Regions from separate parts of the Pokkaliibacter sp. MBI-7 genome, predicted to be linked through region 2. Evidence: predicted binding sites of a transcription regulator. Region 2 holds the regulator's gene; the other holds the start of a gene.
What was found. Region 2 encodes FliA, which starts transcription of late flagellar genes. Its sites were predicted from a motif close to CTAAAGTTNNNNNNNNNNCNGCCGATA; they were not measured.
Positions count from the first base shown of each region.

Region 1 (4,345 bases), on a different contig from region 2:
GGCCTGACCACCAGCTTTATGGCAGCAACGGCGCTGAAAAAAGCCGCTGCTGTACTTAACTGGGATGCCACGGCAGAAATTCACTCCAGCGTACAGCCCGCGCAGATGCTCACTGCCGCGCAGATCGCCGCAGCAGATCTGATCGCTATTGCTGCCGAAGGCGTGGTCGATATGGCCCGCTTTGCGGGCAAACGGGCATTCCGTGGTTCGGTAACCGAAACACTGGAAAACCCGGTGGAGTGGCTGGAGCGCGCTAATCTCAATGCCCGAGTAGTCGAAGGCGCGGCTGTCTCTGCCGCTGCCAAGATATCGAGCGCGCCAGTAGCCATCGCTGCCACCCCTGCGGTTGCCAGCGATTGTCTCAATATCATCGCTGTGACCGCCTGTCCGACCGGTGTGGCGCATACCTTCATGGCAGCCGAAGCGCTGCAGGACGCCGGTACCCGTCAGGGTCACAAGGTCAAGGTGGAAACACGTGGTTCGGTGGGCGCCAAGAACACTCTGAGCGACGAAGACATTGCCAGGGCAGATCTGGTCATTCTGGCCGTGGATATCGAAGTGGACACCGCGCCCTTCGCCGGTAAACGTATCTATCGCACCAGTACCGGTAACGCGCTCAAGAAGTCAGCGGAAGTCATCCGGCTGGCGCAGGCAGAGGCGCAGGTTGAATCCGCTGCCGCTGCTCAGGGCGAGGTGAAAAAGACCTTCAAGAAAGAAAAAACAGGTGCCTACAAGCACCTGATGACGGGCGTGTCCTTCATGCTGCCGGTGGTAGTAGCCGGTGGTCTGATCATTGCGCTGTCATTCGTTTTTGGTATCGAGGCATTCAAGCAGGAAGGCACACTGGCCGCTGCGCTGATGAAAATCGGTGGTGGCTCTGCCTTCGCCCTGATGATTCCGGTACTGGCAGGCTACATCGCCTATTCCATTGCTGACCGTCCGGGTCTGGCGCCCGGTCTGGTTGGCGGTATGCTGGCCAGCTCGATTGGTGCGGGCTTCCTCGGCGGCATCGCGGCGGGCTTTATTGCCGGTTACAGCGCCAGATTCCTGGTGGATAAGGTGCAGCTACCGAAAAACCTCGAAGCCCTGAAGCCGATTCTGATTATCCCGCTGTTGTCGACCCTGCTGACCGGGCTAGTGATGATCTATGTGGTGGGCGGCCCTGTGGCTTCCATCATGTCGACCATGACTGAGTTCCTGAAAAGCATGGGCTCTGCCAATGCCGTACTGCTGGGGGTTATTCTGGGCGCGATGATGTGCTTTGACCTGGGTGGCCCGGTCAACAAGGCTGCCTATACCTTCGGTGTCGGGCTGCTGGCCAGTCAGACATATGAGCCGATGGCCGCGGTCATGGCATCCGGGATGGTACCCGCTATTGGCATGGGCATTGCCACCTTCCTGGCGCGCAACAAGTTCACGCTGGCGGAGCAGGAAGCCGGTAAGGCGTCATTCGTGCTGGGCTTGTGCTTTATTTCTGAAGGTGCGATTCCCTTTGCGGCCAAAGACCCACTGCGTGTCATTCCCTGCTGTATGGTCGGTGGTGCAGTGACAGGTGCCCTGTCGATGATCTTCAATGCGCAGCTGATGGCGCCACACGGCGGTATCTTCGTGCTGTTTATTCCCAATGCCATTAGTCATGTGATGCTGTATATCGGCGCTATCGTGATTGGCTCACTGATTACCGGTATCGGTTATATGCTGGTCAAACAGAAAACGGCTGAGGCGGTGGCCGTAGCGGGTTAAGCGTTAATAGTGATGTGAGGTTTGCTCAGCAGTGAGCGAAGGCGGGGCCGTTAAAGCCCCGCCTTTTTTATGTGTCGCTCGTGCAGGATCAGCTGCTGCTGGTCGTCGAGCTACTGGAGTCGGGGCGTGGGTAATTGTCGATGAAGTCTTTCAGACCTTTTTGAACCAGCTCATAGGTGGCATCGATATTGTCTGACACATCACCTTGCAGCACTCCCATGCCATCGAGCAGTTTCTTGGCATCATCGAAGCCTTTGTCGATGCCGCCGCTGATCAGCGCACTGAAGTCAGACAGTGCGGTCTCCAGATCCTTGTCGCTGTGCTGGTCGAGATACTGGCCAAAGAAACCTGTACCGAAGGCAACGATGCGCTTGGCGGTATTTTCTGGTGACCAGTAGTCTTTCTGGCTGTCGCTGTAGGGGTTGGTACTCTGGGGGCCGCTGGTGGAGCCGGCCTGGCTGCTGCTGTCTGTACTGTCGGAGCTGCTGCCGTCTTCGTTGAGGCTTTCACTGACCCGGTCCATGACGGTCTTCATGACCAGGCCCAGGGCGCCATCGCTGTCTTTGAGCGAGCTTTGGAAGGTGGACACCGCCTCCATCAGCTTCTGGTTAATCTGGTTCTGGTTTTCTTCCATGGTGTCGGAGACGCTGAACCCGCTGCCCAGTGCAGTGCTGCTCTGGCTACCTGAGCTATCTTCGGTACTGTCGGTTGCGCTGGATGAGGCGTTGTTGCTGGAAGTGTTTCCGGTAGTTTTTTGGCTATTGGAATAGCTTACCTGGCCACCGGTGTCCTGATAGTTACCGATTTTCATTTCCCTACCTCTCTGGTCTGGATATGGGGATGCCCGCTGTATCGGCTGGCCTGACAAAGTCTTTACTCAATTGTGCTCATTCTTTCCACATTGGTGATGAGCGCGATTTATGCAGACCCGCTGCCTGAGGCACCTGCGCTGTTTTGTCGCACCCCGGAACGGCACTTCACGCTGCCTTTTCACAGAGGCTGTCGCTAGAATGCGCGCCTGCATTTCTGAGAGCACCCATGTATCAGACAACCTTCAATCAGCATCGCCACATGCGCCGGGCTCCCGCCTGGTTAGCGTTGTTGTCGATGTTGATGTTGTATCTGGCACCGGTTGGCGCTCAGCTCAATGCCGCTTCCTATTCTGCGGCCGGGTTTGCAGATACGGCCCTGTGTCACGTCGCTGCAGTGTCTGGTGCAGAGCAGCGGCACACGCATGCAGATACACCGGTGACCGGTGTGCATGATGCATGTGGCTACTGTACGTTGCTGGCACATCTCTCCGGCTTGCTGGATGAGCTGCCGTTTGCCGGTGCTGTGCGCGGTGCAGTCGTCGCGCCAGAGTGTCCGTCATGCTGGCAGCCACCTTCCTGTCGCTGCTATTCCCATGCTAATTCCCGTGCGCCGCCTGCTGCCGGGTTCTCCATCTGAGAACGTGCTTACGATCTGCGGCGTGTCAGTCACACGGCGTTGAACAGCCTTTAGGGATGCTCATTTACCACCAGTAAACGTCGCTTCCTCAGCGCTTTTCGCTCTGACTGGCTATCGCTCGCGAGATCGTTAACAGGTTCTAAACTCGGCGGCAGGCTGTACTGGCAGCCTGTGATCATCGTCCTGTCCTGCTGTTACCGTCGTAACGTGGGTTGATACAGGTAAATCAGATGTCATCTATCAATCGTTCTCAGGTCAGTCAGGCAGCTGCTTTACTGGCATTGATTACCCGTCTGCATTTCTACATTGGATTATTTGTCGGGCCCTTTATTCTGGCCGCAGCGTTGACTGGTACGGCCTATGTACTGACCCCGCAGCTGGAGGACTGGCTGTATAAGGATCAACTGACCACCACCGCAACTGGCCCCGCTCATTCACTGGCAGAGCAAATCGAAGTGGCGCAGGCGGCAATGGCGGGGCAGGGCAAACTGTTTGCCGTGCGGCCTGCACCTGACGCCCATGCCACCACACGGGTCATGTTCAGTGAGCCAGGGTTGGGTGAGTCGGAAAGTCGGGCCATTTTCGTTGACCCGATTACGCTGGCCGTCAAAGGCGATCTGGTGGTTTACGGCACCAGTGGAGTGCTGCCGCTGCGCAGCAAAATTGACTATATGCATCGCCATTTGCTGCTCGGTGATGTCGGTCGTAATTACAGTGAGCTGGCGGCGTCCTGGCTGTGGATCGCGGCGCTGGGAGGGTTCGCGCTGTGGCTGACGGGCGGCAACAAGAACCGCAGCGAAGTGGCCAAACGCAATGGCTACCTGCGTCATCGTCGCCTGCATGGTCTGACCGGGCTGTGGATCGGCTTGGGGCTGCTGTTTTTCTCTGCAACAGGTTTGACCTGGTCCAAATGGGCGGGGGATCGAATCGACGCTCTACGCTCCGAGTTTGGCTGGGTGACTCCTTCCGTATCCTTGCAGCTGGAAGGCGCCGGAGCCATGCCAATGGGTGAGCATGCTGATCATCAGATGCAGGCAGCGGCCCCGATGGTCAGCCTGGCTGATCCTGCGATGTTCGATACCATCCTCAAGGTAGCGCGGGATGGCGGTATAGATGCCGCCAAAATCGAAATTCGCCCTCCCAAGGCCGCCGA
Region 1 is NZ_JARVTG010000002.1:1,168,731-1,173,075, reverse strand. It holds gene QCD60_RS25075 (PTS fructose-like transporter subunit IIB) at 1-1,743, shown strand, start outside; gene QCD60_RS25070 (DUF5610 domain-containing protein) at 1,832-2,554, opposite strand; gene QCD60_RS25065 (DUF2946 domain-containing protein) at 2,782-3,192, shown strand; gene QCD60_RS25060 (PepSY-associated TM helix domain-containing protein) at 3,423-4,345, shown strand, end outside.
Region 1: QCD60_RS25070 (DUF5610 domain-containing protein) is a predicted target of FliA. The motif match lies at 2,594-2,620, and genes of this name have one in related genera.

Region 2 (4,345 bases):
CGAATCCTTGGTGCCTGGGTTACTATCAGTTAGTATTGTATTGAAAGTATTACAAAATTTACTGAGAGAGCAGGTGCCTATCAGAGATATTCGTACTATCGCTGAGGCTCTTACTGAGTTGGCAGGAAGAAGTAAGGATCCGCAGCAATTGACAGCTGCCGTCAGAATTGCGCTGTCCCGACTCATCATTCAGAACATAAATGGTACTCAAACCGAACTGCCAGTTATGACGTTAGAGCCAAAGCTGGAGCAGATTTTGCTTAAGTCTTATCAGCAAAGTCAGCAAAATCATGAGGATGGCCTTATACTTGAGCCTGGAATGGCTGAGCGCCTGCAGTCTTCACTGCAGCAGTCAGCGCAGAATCAAGAGGTGGCAGGGCGTCCTGCGGTATTGCTCGTTGCTGCACCGTTGCGTAACTTGATGGCTAAGTTTGTACGCTATGGCAGTCATACTATTCATGTACTGTCATATCAGGAAATACCGGAAAATAAACAGATCACTATTGTTGCAACTGTGGGCGGTTAACCCTCTTTAGAGAATTTTCCGATTAGGTCTGTTGTTAACTTTATGAGCCAACACCCCATTGGGCACTTGCACAGGAGGCGAAGTTGAAGATAAAGCGCTACTTCGCGCCTGATATGAGACAAGCGATGCGTCTGGTCCGGCAGGAAGTTGGTCCGGACGCTGTTATTTTGTCCAATAAAAGGGTGGCTGGTGGTGTTGAAATCATGGTGGCCATTGATTATGAGCCACCAGTAAAGTCGGCTCCTTTGCCCCAGACACGAGCAACAGATCCCATTAAGGATGAACGGGCAGGTACTTCGCCGTTATCGCACGGTCGGACGCAACCTCCAAAGCCGGCTGCTGGAGCTTCCTCTTCTCCATTGTCTCAACGCTTTCAGCAAGTGAGAGATGCTCAGCAAGGTAGGATTCATGAGCCGATTCCAACAAAAAGTAGCCCGACACCAGGCTTGGATAAGGAGTCTGTAGCTGAGTTGTTACGGCGTCTGGAGCAGGAGCGACAGTCGCGAAGAAGTGAGCATGCGGTTCGTGAGTATGGTTCTGTCGCGTACGAGGGGCAGGCTCCACAATCTTCATCCGAGCACGTTGATACTTTTTCACAAGAGGTACGGACGCTTAAGGAGCTTACTTCTGCCAGGCCTGTGAATCCAGAGCGGCATGTTGAACTGGAGCTGTCAAACACCCACCAGGATGAGGCAAGAAGGCAGGATGATAGTCGTGTAATTAACTCAATGCGCGGTGAGATTGAACAGCTGAAAGGTATGCTTGAGCAACAGCTGAAAAATACTCAGCAGGCCGCTACAAGTACCAGTTTTGCAGAACGCAGTAAGCCACTGCAGATACAGATTCAAACTCGTTTACATAAGATGGGTTTGAGTGTGCCGCTATCGAGACAGTTAATACATGCTTTGGATAGTGGTTTAGAGCCCAAGCAGGCATGGCGTCAGGTCCTGCAACGCTTGGCAGCTGCTATATCGACGTTTGATGCTGATCCTGTCGAGAGTGGGGGGATGTTTGCCCTGGTTGGGCCTACAGGCAGTGGCAAAACCACGACAATTGGCAAACTGGCAACTCGATATGTCTTGAAACACGGTAGTGCTGGCTTGGCGCTGGTGACAACGGATTGCTATCGTGTTGCTGCTCATGAGCAATTACGTGTTTTCGGGCATATATTAGACGTGCCGGTACGCGTGGTTGATGAGCGTCATTCTTTGAATGAAACATTGCGCTCACTTCGGGATAAAAACCTGGTTTTGGTGGATACTGCCGGGATGAGCGCCCAGGATGTGCATAGAGACAAGCAACTTCACCAATTAAGCCAGGTTAGCATTAAATTGCGCAAACTGTTGGTTTTGCCTTGCACCAGCCAGGTACAGGTGCTGAGATCGGCATATCAGTCTTATCGCCCATTGGGAATCGATGCGGGTATTCTGACTAAGTTAGATGAGGCGGTTAATCTCGGTGAGGCATTGAGCGTAGTTATCGAACATGCCCTTAAAATAGCCTACATTACTGATGGGCAGAGGGTGCCTGATGATCTGGCTCTCGCCAAGTCAGGTCAGCTGGTAAGCAGAGCAGTGCATGCTATTGATAATCTCATGCCAGCAGCTGTGAGCTCAGAGCCAGCCAGGACTTACGGCAGGGCAGGTTGATTTTAGAATTTTAGTCAATGGTGTTGGTAAAAGTAACAAGATAGTTATTCGTTCGGGGCGGTTATAAGGAAGAGCATGTATAACCAGTTGTATCCGTCATCAAGCCACGATCTTGTGAGTCGTTATGCCCCCTTGGTAAAACGTATTGCTCACCATTTGCTGGCGCGCTTGCCTTCATGTGTATCGGTTGAAGATCTGATCCAGGCTGGGATGATTGGTTTGATAGAGGCGTCCCGGAAGTATGATGCTAGCAAAGGGGCGAGTTTTGAGACCTATGCAGGGATCAGAATTCGAGGAGCCATCATTGATGAGGTGCGAAAGGGCGATTGGTCGCCGCGTTCAGTGCATCGAAATGCGCGCCGCATAAGTGAGGTTATTCAGCAGATTGAAGCAATGCATGGCAGAGATGCCAAGGATTATGAAGTGGCTGCGGAACTGGGAGTGTCTCTGGATGAGTACTACAGTATGCTGCAGGATAGCGCCTCAACACGGCTGTTCAGTTATGAAGAGCTTACAGATCAGGAGGATGACGGGCCTGGGGTTCAGATTGCCGGTGATCATGCATCACCAGAGGATCAACACCAGAAGGAAGCTTTTGCAGGTGCGCTGGCAAAAGCAATTGAGTTACTACCTGAACGTGAGCGCTTGGTGCTTTCGTTGTACTACGATGAAGAGCTGAACTTAAAAGAGATTGGTGCAGTCCTGGGTGTTAGTGAGTCCAGAGTTTGTCAAATTCATAGTCAGGCAGCTATGCGATTGCGCGCAAAGTTGTCAGGTTGGCAGCTTCAGGTATAAAACTCACCTTGTAAAGATTTGAAGTTAAACTAATTTTTATAAGAGCTTTGGGCTCAGCCGTTGAGGCATGACGGAGGTTGCCTTGGATAAAAACATGAAAATTCTTATCGTTGATGATTTTTCGACGATGAGACGAATTATCAAGAATCTGCTGCGTGATCTTGGCTTTACCAACACGGTAGAGGCTGATGACGGTAGTACGGCATTGCCGATACTGAAAAGTGGAAATATTGATTTCCTCGTCACCGACTGGAACATGCCTGGCATGTCAGGTATCGATCTGCTGAAGGCAGTTCGTGCCGATCCCAAGCTGGCTCGTTTACCTGTCCTGATGGTAACCGCTGAAGCTAAACGCGAGCAGATTATCGCTGCTGCACAAGCTGGTGTTAACGGATATGTGGTCAAGCCGTTTACCGCTGCGGTTCTTAAAGAAAAGATTGAGAAAATCTTTGAACGTATAGAAGCCACTTCGTAACTAAGGTAACCCTGTATGTCAGGACAAGAGAAAACGGATCTGCAAGAGTTTGAGCAGACCCTGATACGGGGGGCTGAGGAGATAATGGGGCAACTGGAGTCAGGTGATTTCAGTGGCGCTATTCGGGTTATTCATCGCCTCAGCGAGGCTCGTAATGAGGCCTTGTTTAGAGAAGTCGGTAAGTTAACTCGTGCGTTGCATGAGTCAATTAAGGCCTTTCACTCTGACTTTGAGCACAATGTTCTGATTGCCCATTCAGAAGATGTTCAAAACATCACAGATGCTTCCGAGCGTTTGAATTATGTTATTGAACTTACAGGTACAGCGGCTAATCGCACCATGGACATGGTGGATGAGAGTATGCCCGTAGCTGAAAAGCTAGGTAGCCAGGCCGAGCTATTGAGAGAGGATTGGGAGCGCCTCGTTAAGCGTGAAATGGATGCCAAGGCATTCCGTGAATTATTCAAGCGAACCTCTGAGTTCCTTAAGCAAGTTGAGTCTGGCTCCAAATCTCTTAATACCAACCTTACCGAAATTTTGATGGCCCAGGGTTATCAGGATTTGACCGGGCAGCTTATACGCCGGGTGATATCGCTCGTCACAGAAGTTGAGCGAAATCTGGTGCAGATGGTGCGTATGGCAGGCAAGGTGGATTTCATCTCTGGAATTACCCATGACTTCGAGCCACAGGATCAGAAAACAGAAGAGCAAAAAATAATTGGCGAAGGGCCACAACTTCCTACAGGAAGCCAGGACGTAGTATCTGGCCAAGACGAAGTCGATGACCTGTTGTCCAGCCTGGGATTCTGAGGAGTGACCGGATGAGCTTAGAAGTGGATGAAGAGATCCTCCAGGACTTTCTTGTCGAGGCAGGAGAAATTCTGGAATTGTTGTCTGAGC
Region 2 is NZ_JARVTG010000001.1:316,876-321,220, reverse strand. It holds gene flhA (flagellar biosynthesis protein FlhA) at 1-526, shown strand, start outside; gene flhF (flagellar biosynthesis protein FlhF) at 610-2,175, shown strand; gene QCD60_RS01590 (RNA polymerase sigma factor FliA) at 2,251-2,970, shown strand; gene cheY (chemotaxis response regulator CheY) at 3,053-3,445, shown strand; gene QCD60_RS01580 (protein phosphatase CheZ) at 3,461-4,255, shown strand; gene QCD60_RS01575 (chemotaxis protein CheA) at 4,267-4,345, shown strand, end outside.